3 regions of the Shinella sedimenti genome follow, and region 3 is predicted to be linked to each of the others. Evidence: riboswitches for the same ligand, from Rfam matches in the RefSeq annotation. Region 3 holds a riboswitch; each other region holds the start of a gene.
The links. Region 3 has a riboswitch for thiamine pyrophosphate ahead of thiB (thiamine ABC transporter substrate binding subunit). Riboswitches for the same ligand answer to the same signal wherever they lie in the genome.
Positions count from the first base shown of each region.

Region 1: it holds a riboswitch for thiamine pyrophosphate, as region 3 does, so the genes downstream of both, thiC (phosphomethylpyrimidine synthase ThiC) here and thiB (thiamine ABC transporter substrate binding subunit) in region 3, are expected to answer to the same signal.
Region 2: it holds a riboswitch for thiamine pyrophosphate, as region 3 does, so the genes downstream of both, thiD (bifunctional hydroxymethylpyrimidine kinase/phosphomethylpyrimidine kinase) here and thiB (thiamine ABC transporter substrate binding subunit) in region 3, are expected to answer to the same signal.

Region 1 covers NZ_JAKVIN010000006.1:54,414-61,748, forward strand. Annotated here, with positions in the region: gene MKI86_RS14590 (thiazole synthase) at 1-197, opposite strand, end outside; gene thiS (sulfur carrier protein ThiS) at 199-396, opposite strand; gene thiO (glycine oxidase ThiO) at 393-1,373, opposite strand; gene thiC (phosphomethylpyrimidine synthase ThiC) at 1,376-3,199, opposite strand; TPP riboswitch at 3,290-3,406, opposite strand; gene MKI86_RS14610 (Bax inhibitor-1/YccA family protein) at 3,541-4,257, opposite strand; gene MKI86_RS14615 (anti-sigma factor family protein) at 4,285-5,058, opposite strand; gene MKI86_RS14620 (sigma-70 family RNA polymerase sigma factor) at 5,045-5,590, opposite strand; gene MKI86_RS14625 (YqaA family protein) at 5,645-6,082, opposite strand; gene MKI86_RS14630 (hypothetical protein) at 6,223-6,447, opposite strand; gene MKI86_RS14635 (TfuA-like protein) at 6,569-7,276, opposite strand; gene MKI86_RS14640 (YcaO-like family protein) at 7,273-7,335, opposite strand, start outside.
Region 2 covers NZ_JAKVIN010000003.1:158,571-165,905, forward strand. Annotated here, with positions in the region: gene MKI86_RS08140 (LysE family translocator) at 1-446, opposite strand, end outside; gene MKI86_RS08145 (LysE family translocator) at 731-1,363, shown strand; gene MKI86_RS08150 (GNAT family N-acetyltransferase) at 1,364-2,257, opposite strand; gene dut (dUTP diphosphatase) at 2,254-2,727, opposite strand; gene MKI86_RS08160 (peptide chain release factor 3) at 2,823-4,403, shown strand; TPP riboswitch at 4,455-4,549, shown strand; gene thiD (bifunctional hydroxymethylpyrimidine kinase/phosphomethylpyrimidine kinase) at 4,591-5,400, shown strand; gene MKI86_RS08170 (LysE family translocator) at 5,404-6,015, opposite strand; gene MKI86_RS08175 (AraC family transcriptional regulator) at 6,090-6,890, opposite strand; gene MKI86_RS08180 (GFA family protein) at 6,894-7,298, opposite strand.
Region 3 covers NZ_JAKVIN010000004.1:237,282-244,616, reverse strand. Annotated here, with positions in the region: gene MKI86_RS11330 (M48 family metalloprotease) at 1-562, opposite strand, end outside; gene thiQ (thiamine ABC transporter ATP-binding protein) at 776-1,495, opposite strand; gene thiP (thiamine/thiamine pyrophosphate ABC transporter permease) at 1,488-3,122, opposite strand; gene thiB (thiamine ABC transporter substrate binding subunit) at 3,139-4,146, opposite strand; TPP riboswitch at 4,185-4,297, opposite strand; gene MKI86_RS11310 (hypothetical protein) at 4,489-4,668, shown strand; gene MKI86_RS11305 (RNA polymerase factor sigma-32) at 4,792-5,652, opposite strand; gene MKI86_RS11300 (CarD family transcriptional regulator) at 5,884-6,453, opposite strand; gene fdxA (ferredoxin FdxA) at 6,823-7,161, opposite strand.

The DNA.
Region 1 (7,335 bases), on a different contig from region 3:
ACGCGAACGCCAAGCGCGCGGATCATCTCGAAGAACGCGCCTCCCGCCTTGCCTCCCGCCGTCTCGCGGCGCAACGATACGGTGACGATCTCCGTCTTCGAGCGCCGCACGGCTTCGGCAAGAATAGCGGGCGAGGGGTAGCGGGCCGTGCCCAGCAGAAGACGGGACTGGACGGTGACGTCGTAGAGTGTGAGCATGTCAGCCTCCCTGCATGGGGGAGAGGATCTCGATCCGGTCACGCTCGCTGAGCGTGAAAGCTGCACGATCCTCGCGGTGCACAAGCTCTCCGTTCACCGCTGTCGCAAGCCATTCTCCCTCGTATTCGAGGACATCGAGCAGCGCTGCGAGCGTCGTCGCCGATACGTCCTGTTCCTCGCCGTTGATGATGACGGTCATGATGCCAGCCTTTCCGGTTGCGGGGCCTCCGCCAGCAGGCGCCGCGCCACCTCGCCCGCCATGGCGGGCGCCAGCAGAAAGCCGTGGCGATAGAAGCCGTTGACATGGATGGTGTCGCCGAACGCCGTGACGCGCGGCAGGTTGTCAGGGTAGGCGGGGCGGATACCGGCGCCGGTTTCCGCCACGCGCGCCTCGCCGAATGTGGGATGCAGCGCATAGGCGGCGTTCAGCAGTTCCATCATCGAGCGGGCCGTCACCGGGCCGGCATCATCCGTCTCGATCATGGTCGCGCCGACCATGAACCGGTTTTTCTCGCGCGGCACTATGTAGATCGGGTGGCGCGGATGGAGGAGACGGACGGGACGGGAGAGGTTTATCTCTTCGGTCTCGAGATAAAGCATCTCACCGCGCACGCCGCGCAGGTCCGGCAGCTGGCCGATACGGCCTGCGCCGGTGCAATCGACGATACGGTCGAAAGCGCCCTTGTCCTTGCTGTCGCCGAAGAGGAAGCGCATGCGCGCCTCCTCAAGGGCGGCGGTCAGGCCTGAAAGTGCACGACGCGGATCGAGATGCGCCTCCTCGCGGAAGAACAACGCCTTGCGGAACCGGCCGGCGAGATCCGGTTCGAGCGCGCCGATTGCCGTCTCGTCCAGCCATTCCCAGCCGGTGGTGCGCGAGGCGAAGCGGTCCAGTTCGCCCGTGTCGCGCCCGCCGGCTACGACGAGCGTGCCCCGACGCTGGACCTGTCCGGGCAGGGCGGCCTCCCACCAGTCGGCGGCCGTCCGCCCAAGCGAGAGGACCGGTTCCTCGGCGCTCTCGCGCTCGCACCACGGCGCCAGCATGCCGCCGGCAAAACCGGAGGCGCCGGTGCCGATGGCGTCGGCCTTTTCCTGCACGGTTACATCGAAGCCATGGCGGTAGAGTTGCCAGGCGACGGTGAGGCCGGCGACGCCGGCCCCCTTGACGAGGATGCGCATGGTCATTCTCCTGCGGGTGTCGTGCCAAGCGGCATGTAGAGATCGCCACCCTCGCGGAACTTTGCGGCCATCGCCTCCAGCCCCTCCTTCTGGGCTTCGGCGCGGATGTCGTGCGAGATGCGCATGGAGCAGAATTTGGGGCCACACATGGAGCAGAAATGCGCCACCTTGTGTGCTTCCTTGGGCAGCGTCTCGTCATGGAACGAACGGGCCGTTTCCGGATCGAGCGAGAGGTTGAACTGGTCCTCCCAGCGGAACTCGAAGCGGGCGCGCGACAGCGCGTCGTCGCGGATCTTTGCCGCAGGATGCCCCTTGGCGAGATCGGCGGCATGGGCAGCGATCTTGTAGGTGATGACACCCACCTTCACGTCGTTGCGGTCGGGCAGGCCAAGATGCTCCTTCGGCGTGACATAGCAGAGCATGGCCGTGCCGAACCAGCCGATCATCGCCGCACCAATACCCGACGTGATGTGGTCGTAGCCAGGCGCGATGTCGGTGGTCAGCGGGCCGAGCGTGTAGAACGGGGCCTCGCCGCAGGTCTTCAGCTGCTTGTCCATGTTCTCCTTGATCTTGTGCATCGGCACATGGCCGGGGCCTTCGATCATGACCTGGCAATCCTTGGCCCAGGCGATCTGCGTGAGTTCGCCGAGGGTTTCGAGTTCAGCGAACTGCGCCGCATCGTTGGCATCAGCAATCGAGCCGGGTCGCAAGCCGTCGCCCAGCGAGAAGGAGACGTCATAGGCGCGGCAGATGTCGCAGATTTCCTCGAAATGCTCGTAGAGGAAGCTCTCGCGATGGTGATGGAGACACCACTTGGCCATGATCGAGCCGCCGCGCGAAACGATGCCGGTGACGCGATTGACGGTGAGCGGGATGTAATGCAGCCGCACGCCGGCGTGGATGGTGAAATAATCGACGCCCTGTTCGGCCTGCTCGATCAGCGTGTCGCGGAACACGTCCCAGGTCAGGTCCTCGGCGATGCCGTTGACCTTCTCCAGTGCCTGATAGAGCGGCACAGTGCCGATCGGAACCGGCGAATTGCGAACGATCCATTCGCGGATGTTGTGGATGTTGCGACCGGTGGACAGGTCCATGACGGTATCGGCGCCCCAGCGGATCGCCCAGACCATCTTTTCGACCTCTTCAGCCATGGAGGAGGTGACGGCGGAATTACCGATATTGGCGTTGATCTTCACCAGGAAATTGCGGCCGATGATCATCGGCTCGGCTTCGGGATGGTTGATATTGGCGGGAATGATCGCCCGGCCGCTGGCGACCTCCTGGCGGACGAATTCCGGCGTGACGAAATCGGGAACATGCGCGCCGAAGCTTTCGCCGTCACGGATGAGGGCGTCCTTCGCGGCCTTGCGGCCGAGGTTTTCGCGAATCGCGATGAATTCCATTTCAGGCGTGATGATCCCGGCACGGGCATAAGCGAGCTGGGTCACAGCCTTGCCGTCCTTCGCCCTGCGCGGGCGGTTGCGAATGGGGAATTCCGGCGTCAGCCGCTCGCCGGTTGCAAAGCCGTTGTCCTCCGGGCGGATGTGGCGCCCTTCATAATCTTCGGTATCGCCGCGCGCGATGACCCAGCTTTCGCGCAGCCGCGGCAGGCCGCTTTCGATGGCGACGATGTGGTTTGGATCGGTATAGGCGCCCGAGGCGTCGTAGACGATGACGGGTGGCTCGCCCGAGGTCGGGTGAAGCGAAATCTCGCGCATCGGCACGCGGATCTCGGGATGCTGTTCACCGGCAATGTGGATTTTGCGCGAGGCAGGCAGAGCGCCGGTGGTGACGGTCGGGGTAAGCTTCTGGGCGGCAATATTCATCGTGAGGCTCCAAGTTCGGTTTGGAGACCCAGTCCTAGAGCCGGAATGATGGAAGAACGCAGAGACGGAATCCGGGTTCTCGGATGTCCTGCCACAGCGCTTGCACCGTCCCTACGCCAGTATGAACTGGATCAGGTTCAACGGGTCACTGCGCTGCGAAAGCCAGCAGTATCTCAGCCCCTTGTCGGGACCCCCCTGGTGAATGCCTTAAGCAAAGCCGCTGCCGGGCGATTTGTCAACATGCGTGATTTAGGTAAGTTTATACTTACCTGATTTGCGCCGCACAAAAAAGAAACGGCGGAGCAAAGCCCCGCCTTTCCCTTTGAAATCATTCGCGAAAACTATTCGCGTTCGCCGGTGAAATTCAGCAGCAGCTGGAAGATGTTGACGAAGTTCAGGTAGAGCGAGAGCGCACCGAATACCGCCATCTTCTGCTGGGATTCCTGGTCGATGTTCTCGGCATATTGCGACTTGATGTTCTGCGTATCCCAAGCCGTCAGGCCGACGAAGACGAGGATACCGATCACCGAAATCGCGAACTGCAGTGCGCTGGAGCCCAGGAAGATGTTGACTATCGACGCGATCACGACGCCGATCAGACCCATGATCAGGAACGAGCCGAACTTCGAAAGGTCACGCTTCGTCACATAGCCGTAAAGGCTCGTCGCGCCGAACATGGTTGCGGCGATAAAGAAGGTGCGGGCGATGCTCATGCCGGTGAAGACGAGGAACACCGAAGCGAGCGAGAGGCCCATGACGGCGCAGAACGCCCAGAAGGTCATCTGTGCCGTGCTGGCCGACATCGTCTGGATCTTGAACGAGAAGAAGAAGACGAAGGCGAGCGGCGCCAGCATCACCACCCACTTAAGCGGCGACGAGAAGATCGGCACGTAGAGCGCCGGCGTCGAGCCGACGATGAAGGCGACGAGGCCGGTGATGACCAGACCGGCGCCCATGTAGTTGTAGACGCGCAGCATATGCTGGCGCAGGCCTTCGTCGAAGAGGGCCGCGGACTGCGCCTGTGCGCCGTAGCCAAATCGCTGTTGTACGGGTTCCATCTCATATCTCCTTATGGAAACGGTTGATCAGTAGAGCGTGCGCGAAAGGTCGCGCGCGGTTTGTGTCAGGTCGTCGGCCTTGCGGCTTTCGGAGACCAGTGCATAGGCGACGTCGCCGATCTGCCAGTAGGCTGCGCGGGCATTGTCGGCGTGAAACAGCAGGACATGCTGCACGGCAAACGAACCCGGGCGTACGGCGAAGAGCGAGAGGCGCTCGTTTGCCTCCGGTTGCAGTACCAGTTCGACGCTTGGACCGTAGGCCGAGGGGAAGACCTGCGTATCGAGGACGGTCCAGCCTTTCGGCAGGTCCGGCAGGACGATGGCGGTGGCCGAGCGGATCTCCGCACGGTCGAACGTCTCCGTCTCCGGCTGCGATGCCATCGTGTCGCGCAGCAGCGTCGTTCGGTGGGCGCGCACAGCCTCCTCCACGAAGGCCGGCGGCTGCACCGAGGCGATGACCTCGGTCGCGCCGAAGGGCCCGAACACGGCATGGGCGATCCAGCCGGCCGCCACGAAGAGTGTAATCGCGGCGGCCCGGCGGAACACCGAAAGCATACGGCGGCGTGACAGCGAGCGCTCCAGCTGACGCGCGGCCTCGCGGGTCTCCTGCCGGATCACGGTGCGGTGGTCGGCGAGCGCCAGGCGCAGCTCGTCGCGCACGCGCAAATCCTTCATGATCTGCGCGGCGACGGCCGGGCGCTCGGACAGGTAGGCTTCCACCTCGATGCGCCGCCCGACGGCCAGCTGGTCGTCGACATAGGCGTTGAGATCGGCTTCGAGGATGGGGTCATTGCTGGTCATCGCCAGTGCCTCCGACAATCCTGAGATGCGTGACGGTCGCGGACGGGCCGCTTTGTTCGAATGTGCGCAAGCGCTCGCGCGCCCGGGCGACGCGTGACATCAGCGTTCCCACGGGAATGCCGAGGGCGGTCGCCGCTTCCTGGTAGGAAAGCTCCTCGATCGCGACGAGGTGCAGGGCCGCGCGCTGCTCTTCGGGAAGCGTGAAGAAGGCGTTGCGCAGCTGCGTGAGGCGCACCGAATGATCCTGATTGGCCGGTATCGCGGTCTCGGCAACTTCGGCCGCGCCATCGTGGCGGCGCTGCATCGAACGGCGCTGGCGCAAGCGGTCCACATGCGCATTGTGCAGGATCGACATCAACCAGTTGCGAACATTCGCACCGGTGCGGAACGTGCCCTGCCGTTCATACGCTTTCACCAGCGCATCGTGCACGAGATCCTCGGCGTCATCCGGATTGCGGACGAGCGAAAGTGCGTAGCGCCTGAGCGCCGCAAGCTGTCCGATCACGTTGAAGCCGGGTGTCTTTGCGTTCATGCCCCAATATACGAGAGCTGAACGGCTTCCATTCCATCGATTGCCGAAAAAAATTCAGAACCAGTGCAGAACGACTGCGGCGAGCAGGAGGTAGCGGCCGAACTTGGCGATGGAAACGACCAGCACGAAACGAAAAAACGGCTCGCGCATGATGCCGGCTGCGACCGTCAGCGGATCGCCGACCATCGGTGCCCAGCTCAGAAGCAGGCTCCACCAGCCGTATTTGCGATACCAGTTGCCGGCACGCTCGAGGCTTGCGGCGCTGACCGGAAACCAGCGCGCATGGCGGTATCGCTCGATGCCCCGGCCAAGCAGCCAGTTGACGACGGAGCCGAGCACGTTGCCCGTTCCGGCGACGATGATCAGGAGGGTGAGTGAATAGCTGCCGGCGGCGAGCAGGCCGACGAGTACCGCTTCGGATTGCGCCGGCAGAATGGTGGCGGCGATGAAGGCGGCGAGGAAAAGGCCGCCATAGGCCGCTAGCGCGCTCATCCGGACATCTCGGTCATACCGCTCTCCGTTCGCGCGCCGGAATGCGCGCCCGCCTCCGATAGACGGTGCGGTCGGCTTGGGAAAGGGTGTGAAAGGTCTTTATCGCCGTATGGGCGGCCAGCCAGCCCTTGCCTTTCCGATCAGCAGAGGGCGGAACGGTTCATCAGCATGATGTCGTTCGCCGTCAGCGTCATGCGCGACGGTTCGTCGATCTCGTTCAGGACGGCGCGAAGCGCGGTGTCGAGGCAATATTCGACGGCCTCGACCTCGAGGCCTTTTGCGGTTTCTACTGCAAAGGCGAGCATCCTCGCGAGCGCCATCAGTTCGGTGCCGCGGTCTTCCATTTCGATCGTATCGATTTCCATATGTGCTGGCCCCCGCCGCGTCGATCTTACCCCTGCCTGCGAGTATAGGCATGGCGACCGGCTTTGGCGCGTGACTCAGGCGTGACACACGCGGAATGCGAAATTGTGTGACTAAAGCGGTTTAAGATTGATTTGCGGCCATACGCCACAGAGAGGTGGCCCGAAACGTCCAATCACTGCGTTTTTCGGGCTTTTTGCCCGACCACGAGGTCATTTCTTGCACAAGCGCCAGGGCGTCCTGCCGTTTCTGGTTTACGGTCCATTCGGTCAGGAGTTGTGTCGTAACCGTCCATTCAGTCCGGTTTTGAGCCGCCTTGAGGATCGCGGGCCATGTGCGGTCCTTGTAGAAAAGCCGCCGCGCGGCGTCGCGAAGGCGTGCTGCTTCGCGCGTTTCGACGATCCGTTCGGCCTCCATCCGATCAAGCGTCGCGTCTACATTGACGAGAGGGAGAGAAAGCGCGGGGTATGCGAGTTCTGCCGGGCCATGCAGAAGCGCGACATCGGCATCATCCAACCGGCGTCCGCTCGCATAATCTTCGTAGATCTGTCCTATGCCCACCATGCCGAACGCGGCGCATTCGACGGCGCGCAGCGCGCCCATGCTGGCCGCGCCGAAGACCGCGACGCCTCCCTGCAAGGCATAAAGGATTTCCTTGTGCCAGACGGGCGCGACATGTTCGAAGCCGCCGTCGATGATGCCGATCGCCGTTGCACCGGCGCGAACGGCCACCAGAACGTCCCCATGCACGGCGGGTGGACGGACAGCCAAGACATCGCCGCAGAGCTTGGCGGCATCGGGCAGGCTCGGTCCAACAAAGAGAAGCTTCATGATGGTGCAAAGGCCATGCGGGAAAGCGCACGCATGCCGACAGCCTGGCGTCTTGCGCC
Region 2 (7,335 bases), on a different contig from region 3:
AGGCCATAGTCGCTGAGGCCGACGGCATTGAGATCGACAAGCGTCGGCACGAGCGCCACGTAGAACAGCATCGTCTTGGGATTGCCGAGTGTCACGAGCAGGCCGGAAAGGAAGGCGGCGCCGATGCTCGTGGAGCGACGGGCCTCGATATCCTGCGGCAGGAGCCCGGCGGTCCAAAGCTTCCAGGCGATGTAACCGAGATAGAGCGCACCGGCGATCTTGATGACCATGAAGGCCGTGGTGAAGGTCTGCGCGATGAAAGCGAGGCCGAGGATGACGGCCGTTAGATAGACCATGTCGCCGAGAATCAGCCCGAGCCCCATGAAGAAGGTCGGCCGGAAACCGGAGCCGAGCGCGCGCGCGACGATGGCCGTGATGCCGGGACCGGGAATGATGGCGGCGATGAAGAGCGCGCCGGAATAGGCGAGGAGAACGGCGAGAGACATGGAGGGCTCCTTGATCGGCCCCTCTTACGCCCGACGTCGTTTTCCGGCAATGGGTCGATTTCGCGAATCCGCGATCTGAATCGGCGCCAACAAGGCGAGCGTGTAAGCCGGAGAGCCCGGTTCTTCCGGCCAGCTTGCCCGAGCGGAAAGTGCCGTGGAGCCTGCATTTTCGCAAACCATATGCCACGCGGCTGATGGCCCATTTGTCACCGAGACAAGTGTCATCCTTGCGACGGCGGGAAGCGAGGGATACGCCTTCGGTGTGCATCAGGGAGAAATGTTCGTTGCCCGATCTGACAAGTCTTGCCGCCTTCGCCCTCATCGCCCTCGGCATGGTTCTGACGCCGGGGCCGAACATGATCTATCTCGTTTCCCGCTCGATCTGCCAGGGTCCGGCGGCTGGTCTCGTCTCTCTTGGCGGCGTCGCCCTTGGCTTCGTCTTCTATGTGCTGTCGGCTGTGCTCGGCATCACCGCGTTCCTGATGGCGGTGCCCTTCGCCTATGATGCGCTGCGGTTTGCCGGTGCGCTCTATCTTGCCTGGCTTGCCTGGCAGGCGCTGCGACCCGGCGGCCGCTCCCCCTTTGAAGTGAAGGCGCTGCCGCGCGACAGCAACCGCAGGCTTTTCTTCATGGGGCTGTTGACGAACCTGCTGAACCCGAAGATCGCCGTCCTCTATCTCTCGCTTCTGCCTCAGTTCATCGATCCGGCGAAGGGAAACGTCCTCGGGCAATCGCTGGTGCTTGGCGGCGTGCAGGTCGTCATCAGCGTCAGCGTCAATGCGCTGATCGCCGTGTCGGCCGGCTCCGTCGCGGCGCTTCTCGCAACGCGCCCGCGCTGGGTACTCGTGCAGCGCTGGCTGATGGGCACGGTGCTGGCCGCGCTGGCGCTGCGCATGGCGACCGAAGCGCGCCGCTGATCAGAATTCGGCCATCGGCGGCAGCGCGAACGGCAGGGCGGGCCTGAGACCGTCCGGGCCGCGCAGCATGAGAACCATCTCGCCGTCGTCAGCAAGGGCCTCGCCATTCCACGCCAGGTGATCGGGCGCGAAATGCACGGTCACGCGCTGCGCGGCGACAGCGAGGCTGGCGAGAATGTCCGCGAGGGCGGGCATGCGTGTGCCGACGATATCAAGAATATCGACATCGCCGTCGTCATCCGCCTGCCACGCAACGACCGCGCCCGCTTCCTCCAGGAGGTCAAGCTTGAGGTCCGGTATCAGAGACGCGTTGAACAGGAACATTTCTTTCTGCCGGAGCGGCGCGAAGCGGTCGGAAACCGGTGCACGGCCATCGAGCAGCCGGCTGAGCAGCGTGAGGTCCGCCTCGTTGCCAACCTGAAGCCGACGGGCGGCGGATGCCTGCCCTCCCACCGGAGGTGTGCCGGCAAAGCGATGCTGCGAAAGCGGTCGGAAGCCGTGTTTCTCGTAGAGCGCGGGCGTGTCGGTCAGGAGCAAGACGGCTTCGAAGCCCTCGGCATCGCAATGATTAAGCGCTGCTTCCATGACGGCGCGGTAAAGCCCGCGGCCGCGGTGGCCCGGCCGGACCGCACCGGATTGCAGGCCGGCCGCCCGTACGAACACGCCGTCGATCACGAGCGGCATGGCGAAGGCGGTGATGTTGGCGATGCAGGTGCCATCTGCGTCGAAGAAGCCGAAGGGCGCGCTGGTCGGGTCCGGGCCGCCGAGCCGGTCCATGCCCGAAACGTCGATCTCGAATATGTCCTGGAGCAGGTCGCATAGACCCTGCCAGGCGGCGCGGTCGTCGAAGTAATGCGCGCGGAAGACGAGGCCCGCTTTGTCGGCCGCGATCACCGGACGCCGGTGGAGCCGAAGCCGCCCGCGCCACGGGCGGTTTCGCTTGCCTCTACGGCTTCGCGCACGGCGACCTGCGTCACAGGCGCGATGACCATCTGGGCGATCCGCATGCCGCGTTCGATGGTGAAGGCGTCCTCGCCCAGATTGACGAGCAGCACCTTCACCTCGCCGCGATAGTCGCTGTCGATAGTGCCGGGCGTGTTGAGGCAGGTAACACCATGCTTGAAGGCGAGCCCGGAACGCGGCCGGATCTGCGCCTCGTAGCCATGCGGGATTTCGAAGACGAAGCCGGTCGGCACGAGCGCGCGTTTTCCCGGCTCCAACGTGATCGGCGCATCGGCATCCACGGCCGCGCGCAGGTCCATGCCGGCGGCGCCCGTCGTTTCGTAGGCGGGGAGCTCGATATTCGCGCCGTTCGGCAGGCGGACGAGAGAGAGCGTGGGCTTCGTGGGGGCGTGCGCGTTCATGGCACCCATAAGCCGGTCGCAGGCGCGGGCCGTCAATTGCATCTTCGCGGCGGAGCCTGTAAAGACCGCGCCAACTCACAGGATATTGCTTGAACATGGCCGAAACCCTTGCCGAGGCGGTCTCCCGCCGCCGCACCTTCGCGATCATCGCGCACCCGGACGCCGGTAAAACCACACTCACCGAAAAGCTGCTGCTGTTCGGCGGCGCCATCCAGCTCGCGGGTGAAGTGAAGGCGAAGAAAGACCGCATCCAGACCCGGTCCGACTGGATGAAGATCGAGCGTGAGCGCGGCATCTCGGTCGTGACCTCGGTCATGACCTTCGAATATGACGGCAACGTCTTCAACATTCTCGACACGCCCGGTCACGAAGACTTCGCCGACGACACCTACCGCACGCTGACGGCGGTGGATGCGGCCGTCATGGTCATCGATGCCGCCAAGGGTATCGAGCCCCGAACGCTGAAGCTGTTCGAGGTCTGCCGCCTGCGCGACATCCCGATCATCACCTTCGTCAACAAGATGGACCGCGAAAGCCGCGATCCCTTCGAAATCCTCGACGAGGTGGAAGAAAAGCTGGCGCTCGATACGGCACCGGTGACGTGGCCGGTCGGCCGCTCCAAGACCTTCTGCGGCTCCTATCATCTGGCCGACCGCACTTTCCGCGGCTCGGACACGCAGGTCCAGCCGACGAAGATGGACGATGCTGCCGAGGTCGCCAAGCACCTGCCGGAAAACGAGCGCCAGACCTTCATCGACGAGATGGAACTGGCTCGCGAGGCATGCCGCCCGTTCGATCGCGAAGCCTTCCTCGAGGGGCATCTGACGCCGGTCTTCTTCGGCTCGGCGCTTCGGAATTTCGGTGTGCGCGACCTTATCAACGCGCTCGGCGCCTTCGCGCCGCCGCCGCGCGACCAGGTGGCGGATGTGCGCAAGGTCCACGCCGCCGAAGACAAGATGACGGCCTTCGTCTTCAAGATCCAGGCCAATATGGACCCGAACCACCGCGACCGCATTGCTTTCGCGCGCGTCTGCTCCGGCATGCTGGAGCGCGGCATGAAGGTGCGGCTCGCCCGCACCGGAAAGACGATCGGGCTTTCGGCGCCGCAGTTCTTCTTCGCCTCGCAGCGCCAGCTCGCCGATACGGCCTATGCCGGCGACGTGGTGGGCATTCCCAACCACGGGACGCTGCGCATCGGCGATACGCTGACGGAAGGTGAGGCGCTGGTGTTCGAGGGCGTGCCGAACTTCGCGCCGGAAATCCTGCGCCGCGTGCGGCTGGAAGACGCGATGAAGGCCAAGAAGCTCAAGGAAGCGCTCCAGCAGATGGCCGAAGAGGGCGTCGTGCAACTTTTCTCGCCGGAAGACGGCACGCCGGCCATCGTCGGTGTCGTCGGCGCGCTGCAACTCGACGTTCTCAAGGAGCGCCTGCAACAGGAATACGGCCTGCCGGTGTCCTTCGAAATGTCGCGTTTCTCCGTCTGCCGCTGGATTTCCTCCGAAAACGCGGCCGAACTCGACAAGTTCGTCACCCAGCGCCGCGGCGACATTGCCCGCGACCTCGATGGCGATCCGGTGTTCCTGGCGCAGGACAGTTTCTCGCTGCGCTACGAGGCGGAGCGCTATCCCGATATCAAGATGGTCGCTATCAAGGAGTACCACGTCACCAAGGCGTGACGGCGGCCTGTCACTTTCAGGGTGACAGGCGCCTCTCCATTTGCGAAAAGCGTTGCCAGACAGGGGCGTCCGCGCAGGCGGGCTGAGAAGCACCCTTTGAACCTGAACCGGATCATGCCGGCGGAGGGAGTCGCTGGCACTGCAATTGCCGTTGCCCCGCGTCCGCCTCCGTCCGCAAGGAGGCGAGATGGCAGACACAATCGCAAACATTCTCTCGATCGCAGGCTCCGACCCCTCGGGCGGCGCCGGCATCCAGGCTGACCTCAAGACCTTCGCCGCCCGCGGCACCTATGGCATGGCGGTGTTGACGGCGCTCACGGCGCAGAACACGCAGGGCGTTTCGGGCGTGCATCTCGTGCCGCCGGCCTTCGTCGCGGCACAGATCGCCGATGTCTTCGCCGATGTGCGGGTGGGCGCCGTCAAGATCGGGATGATCGCCTCGGGCGAGATCGCCGAGGCGGTGGCGAATGCGCTGTCGCCGCATCGCTCCGTTCCCATCGTGCTCGATCCCGTCATGATCGCCAAGGGTGGAGCCTCGCTTCTGGCCGGAGAAGCCGTGGAGGCCCTGACGCGCCGGCTGCTGCCGCTGTCCACCCTGCTCACGCCGAACCTGCCGGAGGCGGCCGCCCTGCTCGCCGAGGCCGAGGCGACCGACCGTGCGGCCATGGAAAACCAGGCGAAACGCCTGCTGGCGCTCGGACCGAAGGCGGTTCTGCTGAAGGGCGGGCATCTGCCGGGCAACGAGAGCCCCGACGTGCTGGCGATGCCGGGCGGGCTGCGCTGGTTCGAGGGCGTGCGCGTGCTCACGCGCAACACCCACGGCACCGGCTGCACGCTGTCGAGCGCGGTGGCGGCGGAACTGGGCAAGGGGCATTCGCTGCCCGATGCCGTGGCGGCGGCCAAGAGCTTCGTCGCCGGTGCCGTGCGCGGATCCGATGCGCTGACCGTCGGCACGGGCCATGGCCCGCTGCACCATTTCCACGCGCTCTGGGCGTGACGCTCAGCGATCCGAAAGCGCCAGCCGCAGGCCCATGAGCCCCAGGGCCGCGGCGAAGCTGCGCTGCATCCAAGTCATCACCGCCGGCCGGCTCAGCACCTGTCGGCGCAGGCTTGCCGCAAGCGCCGCATACGCGGCGAAGACGAGGAAGGTCAGCAGCATGAACACGCCGCCGAGCAAGAGCATCCGCGCCGTCAGGTGCGGCGCGCCATCGGGCACGAACTGCGGCAGGAAGGCGAGGAAGAACAGCGAGAGCTTGGGGTTGAAGACATTGGTGAAGGCGCCCTTGCGTACGATGCGCGCGGCCGTCTCGACCGGCTGTTCCGGTCCCATATCGAGCGTGCCGCTGTCCCGAATCATGCTCCAGGCGATGAAGAGCAGGTAGGCGACGCCGACGATGCGTAGGACTTCGAAGGCAAGCGCGCTGGCATGCAGGATGGCGGCGAGCCCGGCGATGCTGGCCAGCATATGCGGGATGATGCCCAGCGTGCAGCCGAGGGCCGCAAGCAGGCCGGCGTGAAAGCCGCCGCTGACCCCGCGTGCCACGGTGTAGATGACGCCGGTGCCCGGAAGCAGGATGACGATGAGCGAGGTGACGAGGAATTCCGTGGTCATTTCGGGTTTCCATGTACTTGAAGAGGCGGCAGGAAACACGGGGTGGCCCTTTCGGTCTTGAACGAAATTGCAGGTCAGGCGAGGGCGGCAAGATAGGCGCCCGGCGTGTAGCCGTAACGCCGCGTGAAGTTGCGCGTCATGTGGCTCTGGTCGGCAAAGCCCGCGCCGGCCGCGGCGTCCGCGAGCGGATTGCCGGCGGCGATGAGGCGGCGGGCGAGATCCGTCCGGCGCTGGATGAGATAGGCGTGGGGTGTCAGCCCCGTGGCGCGAGCGAAATCCCGCACCAGCCGGAAACGGCCAAGGCCGCAATCGGCGGCCAGCGCATCGAGCGTGACGGGCGAGACCGGGTCGGCATCGATCCGCTCGCGTGCGCGGGCGATGCCGGCAGCCGCGATGCCCTCGCGGCGGGGCGCCTGTTCGCGCAACACGGCCGCCAGCAGCAGGAGAAGGCGCTCATCGCGGCAGATTGCGGCAGCCTGTGTGTCGACCAGCGCTACGAGCGCGGCTGCGACAAGCCGGCCGACGCGGCTGTCGTCCAGCACGGGCGCATGAAACTCCTCGCGGGCGCGTCCTTCGAAAATGTCCTGTGCGGCGGCCGCGACGATGTCGGGCTGAATGTAGACCATTCGCCAGGCGCGGGATGCGCCGCCGAGCGGCGCGCCGTCATGCACCTCGCCGGGATTGACGGTGATCGTGTTGCCGGCCTGCGCCTCCACTCGGCCCCGCCCGCTCGCCGACGTCTGGGCGCCGCGTTCGACAAGACCGATGCCGTAGGTGTCGTGGCTGTGGCGCGCAAAGGCATGGCTGCTGTCGGCGATGACGGCTTCGACACCGCCGATGGCCGTGCGCAGAACCTGGAAACGTCCGTTTGCCACGCTCTACTCCTGCGACGCGCCGGGCAGGGCGCCGGTCTCGCCGAACCAGTCCATGGCCGAAGAACACCAGATCTGGCGCTTCGGTTTGAGGGTGGCACGCTGGTTGATGCTGCCCCAACGGATACCCCAAAAGGCGGCCGCCGCGCCCGCGCCGGAGGAAAACAGCGGCGTTCCGCATTCCGGGCAGAAATGCAGAAATCGCTCACGGCCGCTTTCGGCGATCTTGGTATAGACCTTCGGCGTCTCGCCGGTGAGGGTGAGATCCGCTCGCGGCACGCGCACGGTGACGCGGTAGGGCGAGCCGGTCAGCCGTTGGCAGTCCGTGCAGTGACAGATGAGCAGCGCATCGGGATCGATGTCAGCCTCGTAGGTCACGAAGCCGCAATGGCATTGTCCGTCGATCCGCATCTCTCGTCCTTCCGCCTCACGTCAAGACGGAAGGATA
Region 3 (7,335 bases):
CGGCGATGTTGCTCGACAGAACCTCGGCCACCACGCGGCTGGCGATGACCTCGGCCTCTTCCTTCTTCTGCCGCTCGATGCCGTGATTGGCGGTGACATGCGCCATTTCATGCGACAGCACGGCGGCGACCTCGGAGGCATCGTCGGCAAGCGCCAGGAGGCCACGCGTCACATAGAGGTAACCGCCGGGCAGCGCGAAGGCATTGATCGCGGGCGAATTGAGGATGGTGATGCGGTAGGACTGGTTCGGGTTTTCCGAGACCTGAGTCAGCGCGCCGGCGATGCGCGCGACGAGCCGCTCCGTCTTGGCGTCCTTGTACTCGCCACCATAGCTCGCGACGATGCGCGGATGCTCGCGCGCCCCCATCTGGGCACGCGGATCGTTCTTCTGTACCTCGTCGACGATCTGCGGATTGGAGGACGGCGCGATCGTGGGCTCATAGCTCTGCTCGATCAGCGACTGACAGGACGTCAGCATCGTGGCGGCAAGCAAAAGGGCCGCGACAGGTCTCTTCACCCCGCGTCCGGATACGATTGCAGCTGCCTGCCTTGCCTTCGCCATGTCTCTTGCCCACGCCCCTTGATGGGTCCGCCCCTCGTCTGCAGTCAAAGGATGCAGACACGGCGCGGCTTGTGCGTTTGTGAATGCAGGAGATAGACGCGCCCCATACAGTCGGCAACTCCCCATTCAACAAACGGTTCCCATGTGGCTCCGGTGACACAGGGGGGCGACCAAATTGTGGCGCTGGGCGCGGCAAAAGCACCCCGGCTTTCGCTAAAGCACGGAATGGCCGAGGAATTTCGCGATGTCGGCGGGTTCGCGCCGCGCCAGGAAATCGCTGGCCGGCTCGTGGAAGCGGATCCTTCCATCCGTCACGTAGATCACCTGGTCTGCCAGCCGGCCGATATCCTCGGGCTGGTGGGTGATGAACAGCATGGTCGCCTTCGTCTCGGCGACGAGGTCGGCAAGCAGCGCCGCCATATCCGCGCGCATGGCTGGATCGAGCGCGGCGAAGGGTTCATCGAGCAGCAGGATCGGCCGGCGGCGCACCAGCGCGCGGGCAAGCGCAACACGCTGCCGCTCGCCGCCCGACAGCGAGCCGGGCAGGCGCTTCTCGTAACCGCCGAGGCCGACGCGGGCAAGCGCCTCGGATACGGTGCGCCGCGCAGCCGCATCCAGACGCAGCCCCGGATCAATACCGAGGCCGACATTGTCGGCGATGGTGAGGTGGGAAAACAGGTTGTTGTCCTGGAAGACGATGGAAACCGGCCGCTCGGCGGGATCGCGGCCCGCCATGTCCTCGCCAAGCAAGCGTACCGTACCGCTCGCAGGCGTCTGGAAACCGGCAATGACGTTAAACAGGGTCGACTTGCCCGCCCCCGACGGGCCGACCACGGCGATGGCGGAACCGGCTTTTATGGCGCAGTCGAAGGCGAGCGTCTTTTCGGCAAAGCGCACGGTGACATGGGAAAGGACGATGGCGGTATCAGGCATCGGAGCCGGGCCTTTCGGGGACGCGCTCGGGGGCGGTCGAGGGCAGCGTCAGGAGCAGGCAAAGCACGCCGAGGATGAGCGCGATGCCGGCCGCATCGGCCGTGCGGTAACTTGCCATGCGTGAGTAGAGCAGCCAGGGCAGCGTGACGAAACCCTCGGCGCCGAAGATGGCGACGGCGCCGAGATCGCCGAGCGACAGCGCCATGGCAAAGGCGAAGGCGGTGAGGAACGGTTTCTTCAGCGCCGGCCAGTCGATCGTCATGAGGCGGCGGCGACCGGTGATGCCGAGGCTGAGCGCCAGGCGTGCGGTGCGCGCAAGATGCGTGCGGTAGGCAGGCTCCAGCACGCGCACCACGAAGGGCAGCGCCATCAGCGCATTGATGACGGTGACGATGGCCGGGGCGAAGCGGCCGGTTTCGCCGAAGAGCCGCAGCATCAGGAACCAGCCCGTCGCCACGACGACCGGCGGCACGAGCAGGATGAGCGAGCCGACTGCCGGCAGCCCGACCGCCATTATCAGCCGCGCCGGCCCCGACGCGCCGCTTTCGGCAAGTTGCGGCACCAGCACGACAGGCAACGCGATGGCGAGGCTGAGGCTGGCGGAAGCAAGCGAGATGGCGAGGCTGGTGAAGAGTGCCCGGTGCAGCATCGGATCGAGCGCCAGCCGGCCGAAATCGGCGGCGAGGCCCGAGACGAGCGTCGCCAGCAGCGGGGCGGCGGTGAAGAGGGTGAAGGCGAAGATGACGAACCCGTCCGTGAGGCGACGGCGGTGGCCATCGAAGCGGCGGATGGCACGGCCCGCCGTGACGCCCTCATCCTGCGGCCGGCCGAACAGCGAGAGGACAAAGAGCAGCAGCGCCGTGACCGCGATCTGCAGGAAGGCGAGCAGGACGGCGCGGGCGGGATCGAAATCGAAACGCAGCGCCTGGTAGATCGCCACCTCGATGGTGGTGGCCGCCGGCCCGCCGCCGAGCGTGAGAACAAGCGTGAAGCTCGTGGCGCACAGCATGAAGACGAGGCCGGCAATGCCCGGCAGCACGCGCCGGATGACCGGCCATTCGATGAGCCGGAACACCGCCCCGCCGCCCATGCCGAGATTGGCCGAACTCAGCCAGTATTCCGGCGGGATGCGGTCGAGCGCGGCAACGAGGAAACGCACGGCAAGCGGCAGGTTGAAGAACACATGGGCAATGAGGATGCCCGTCAGTCCGTAGACGCTGACCGGGTTCTGCAGGCCGGCAAGCCGCAGGAGATCGTTGACGACGCCCTGCCGCCCCCAGATCTCGATAACCCCGAGGGCCGCAACCAGCGCTGGCAGGCCGAGCGGCACGGCCGACAGCCGCAGGATCCAGACACGGCCGAAAAAGGCGCGCTGGCGCGCCAGGGCACGCGCAACGGGAATGGCCAGCGCCACCGACAGGAGCGTGGAAAGCGTGGCCTGAAGAAAGGTGAAGCGCGCCACCCGCAGGATATAGGCATCGAACAGCGGCGCGTCCGCGCCGGACCCGGCCCCTGGACCAGCATGGGCGAGCAGCACGGCGGTCGCCGCGCCGACGAACGCCAGCACGCCGCCAAGCGCGAGCGCGCCGGCGATATCGAGCGTGCGTCTTTCGGCGCGGGCGAAGATCACGATGCTTATCCGGCTACTTGGCGCTCATCACGGCGAGCCACTCGTCGATCCAGGCCTTGCGGTTGGCCGCAACTTCTTCCGGCGACATCAGGAAGGTCTTTTCCGGCTTGACCAGCGCATCGAAGGCGGCGGGCAGCGGATCGCGGGTTTTGGCGGCCGGCATCATCCAGTTGGTTTCGGGAATGATCGACTGGAAATCCGGGCCGGTCATGTAGGTGAGGAACTGGCGGGCGAGATCCTTGTCGCCAGCGGTGCGGGTGAGACCGGCAACCTCGATCTGGATGTAATGGCCCTCAGAGAAGGCGGCCGCCTTGTAGCGCTCGCTCTTCTCCGCGATGACGTGATAGGCGGGCGAGGTCGTGTAGGACAGCACCATCGGCGCCTCGCCCTTGGTGAACAGGCCATAGGCTTCCGACCAGCCGGGCGTGACCGTGAGCACACGGCGCTTGAGCTTTTCCCAGGCCTCGGGCGCCTTGTCGCCATAGACCGACTTCACCCAGAGCAGCAGGCCGAGGCCCGGCGTGGAGGTGCGCGGATCCTCGATGACGATCTTCTCCGCGGGATCGCCCTCGACCAGTTCCTTGAGGCTGGTCGGCGGGTTCTTCAGGGTCTCGCTGTCATAGACGACGGCGAAATGGCCGTAGTCATAGGGCAGGAACGTATCGTCGGAGAAGCCGCCGGGCACCGTCAGGTCCTTGGGCGAGAGGCCGTGCGCCTCGAACAGGCCCGTGGCCTTCGCCTCGGCGATGAGATTGGTGTCGAGACCGAGCACGATGTCGGCCTTGGTGCCCTCGCCCTCCAGCTTGAGGCGGGTCAGGAGTTCCACACCGTCTGCAACGCCGACCCATTCGACCTTGCAGCCGCAGGTCTTCTCGAACTCTTCCTTGACCTTGGGGCCCGGGCCCCATTCGGCGATGAAGCTCTCATAGGTGTAGACGGTGAGCGTCTTTTCCTGCGCGATGGCAGGAGCGGCAATGCACACGGCAAGCGCCGCAGCCAGAGTGGAAAATAGCGTGCGCATCCGCGCCTCCTTGTTTGTCACAAACGGGAATAGGGCGCTGGATTGAGCCGTCTAATCCCTCCGCCGGTACGAGCCGGATCAGGTTCTTCGGGTTGGCGGTACCGCCTCTCAGCCAGCAGACCGAAACCTGCGGGCACCCCGTTAGAGCAGAACAAGGCATAATCCGGCCTGCGACGGCGCGCAAGAGGCCGATGGGGCAGCAGGCCCTGATGGGCAGGAATGGGCGGAAAATCGGCCTGTTCCGTAGGAAACAGCGGACAATGCCGCACGGTGCGATCTTCTCATCACCGGACGAGAACAGCTCGTCGCAATCGAGATCAGGCCAGAGATCAGGAGAGACCCATGCGCAAGACCATCGTTTCCGCCACTATTGCCCTCGTCGCCGCCGTTTCCGTCGCAGCGCCCTCGTATGCCTGCTACGACAGCTACGGCTATGAGCAACCGCAATGCTTCATCAAGAAGGTGAAGTCGTACGACTATTACGGGGATGTCGTGATCCGGAAGATCAAGGTCTGCAACTGAACCATATCGCCTGCGACCTCCCGAAAGACCCGGATGTCCCTGCATTCGGGTCCTTTGCATTGGGGGGCGTGTGGGCCTTTGGGTCGAGCTCGAGGGCCGAGAAAGACCCGCAGCGTCCGCCGCTCAGGCGTAAGCGAAATCCGTGGTCTTGCTGACCAGCACGGCTTTCAGCTTTTCCAGCGCCCGGTTCTCGATCTGGCGGACGCGTTCCTTCGAGATGCCGAGCAGGACGCCGAGTTCCTCAAGCGTCGCGCCATTTTCGGCGAGGCGGCGGGCGCGGATGATCTTCATCTCACGTTCGTTGAGTTCGCCAAGCGCAGAATGGAGCCAGTGGTGACGGCGTTCGCCATCGATGGAGCCTTCGGCCTGCTCATCCGGCAGGGGGGCCTCGCTGGCGAGGAGATCGATGCGGCTGGCGCCCTCGCCCTCATTGGGCGAGATCGGCGCCTGAAGGGAAATGTCCGACGAGGACAGGCGCGCATCCATGGTGCGCACGTCGGCGGTGCTGACACCGATGGCGGCGGCGATTTCCTGATGCATAGCCTCGGCGGTCAGGCGGGTATCGCCGCGGGCGAGCCGGGCGCGCAGGCGGCGCAGGTTGAAGAACAGCGCCTTCTGCGCCGAGCTGGTGCCGCCACGCACGATGGACCAGTTGCGAAGCACGTAATCCTGAACCGAGGCGCGGATCCACCAGCTGGCATAGGTGGAGAAGCGAACCTGCCGTTCCGGCTCGAAGCGGGCGGCGGCCTCCAGGAGACCGATATAGCCTTCCTGCACGAGATCGCTGAGCGGAAGGCCGAAATTGCGGAACTTGCCCGCCATCGAAACGACAAGGCGCATATGGGCCATGGCGATGCGGTTACGGGCTTCCTGATCTTGATTGTTCTTCCAGGCCTGGGCAAGAGCCTGTTCCTCGTCCCTCTCAAGGTAGGGCGCGGACATGGCAATCTTGATCATGCGGCGCTCTGCAGTCGTCGTAGCCATCAGTCTCTCCACGTGAACCGAAACGGCTCCGGGGAGGCACGCGCCGCCCGTTCGCCCATAGAGAAGACATTCCGGAGAGGCCAATGGATTGCCCGGCATGGCCGGGACAATGCCGCGGCACAACGCCCTTCGGTCATCCTCGGCCAGTCAAACGGGCATGCTGCAAAAAAGTTCCATAAAAAAACCCGGCTGTCACCAGCCGGGCTTTAAATCGTGAGGGAGCGCCCTAGATCAGGCGGCCTCGTCCTGGCTGTCATCTTCCTCGATGGCCTTGCCGCGCTTCGGACCCTTGGCGAGGTTCGTCTCCACGAGGCGAACGGCTTCGGTTTCCGACATCTTGTTGACGGCGGCGATTTCGCGGGCCATGCGGTCGAGAGCGGCTTCGTAAAGCTGGCGCTCGGAATAGGACTGCTCCGGCTGGTTCTCGGCGCGATAGAGGTCACGGACCACTTCGGCAATGGAGATCAGGTCGCCGGAATTGATCTTGGCATCGTATTCCTGCGCGCGGCGCGACCACATGGTGCGCTTCACGCGGGCCTTGCCCTGGACAACCTTCAGCGCGCGTTCGACGAAATCGGTCTCCGACAGTTTGCGCATGCCGATGGATACGGCCTTGGCAACCGGCACCTTGAGACGCATCTTGTCCTTTTCGAAATCGATGACAAAAAGCTCGAGCTTCATGCCGGCGACTTCCTGCTCCTCGATGGCCACGATCTGGCCGACACCGTGGGCGGGATAGACGATCGACTCGCCGGTCTTGAAGCCCTGGCGCGTGGAAGATTTCTTCTGCTGGGTCGTCATTCTGTTCAAATACTCCCTGTTACACTCCCCGATGAGGCCGGGGTGGGTCCGGGGACCCGGGAAAGACGGGGGGCACCCTGCGGTGTCACCACTCTGGTCCGTCCGCCATGCGCAAAGAGGTCCACTGCAACGCGATCACATGCGAGCAACCGAGGTTGCCTATGGGAGGTGAGCGACGGTGAGGGATCGTTTGCTTTCGTGGTGGTGTTCGGGCACGCAAAATGCCGCGATGTGGATCAGTATCAGGACCCTACCACAAAAAAGTGCCGAAATCAATAATTTGCTTCGCATGGGTCATCAAGCCTGCCCTATCGCCTTTTGGCGAGGACAAGCTTTTTTCCCCAGCTTCGGCGGCCGCGGTGCGACCGGTCAGTCGCCCTGGCCCGGATTCGGCGAGAAGTACTGCTCGTACTTGCCTTCCACGCCGTCCATTTCCTTGGCCTCGGGCATCGCATCGCGCTTGACGGTGATGTTGGGCCAGATCGACGCGAATTCCGTGTTGATCTTCAACCACTTGTCGAGGCCCGGCTCCGTATCGGGCTTGATCGCCTCGGCGGGACATTCCGGCTCGCAGACGCCGCAATCGATGCACTCGTCCGGGTGGATGACCAGGAAATTCTCGCCTTCGTAGAAGCAGTCGACAGGGCAGACTTCGACACAGTCCGTATATTTGCAGCGGATGCAGTTGTCGGTCACGACATACGTCATGATGAACTCCAGAAAAATCACTAGCAGGCGAACGGCGGAACCGTCCATCGCCGCAAAGCCTGTCACGCAATCGGCTGGCAGACAGCAGAAGATGCGAGAAGCAGGCTGTCCGGTGGCTGAGGTAAAGGCTTTACGGGCGCTTTGCAAGCGTAATACATGCGCGATTGGCGTCTT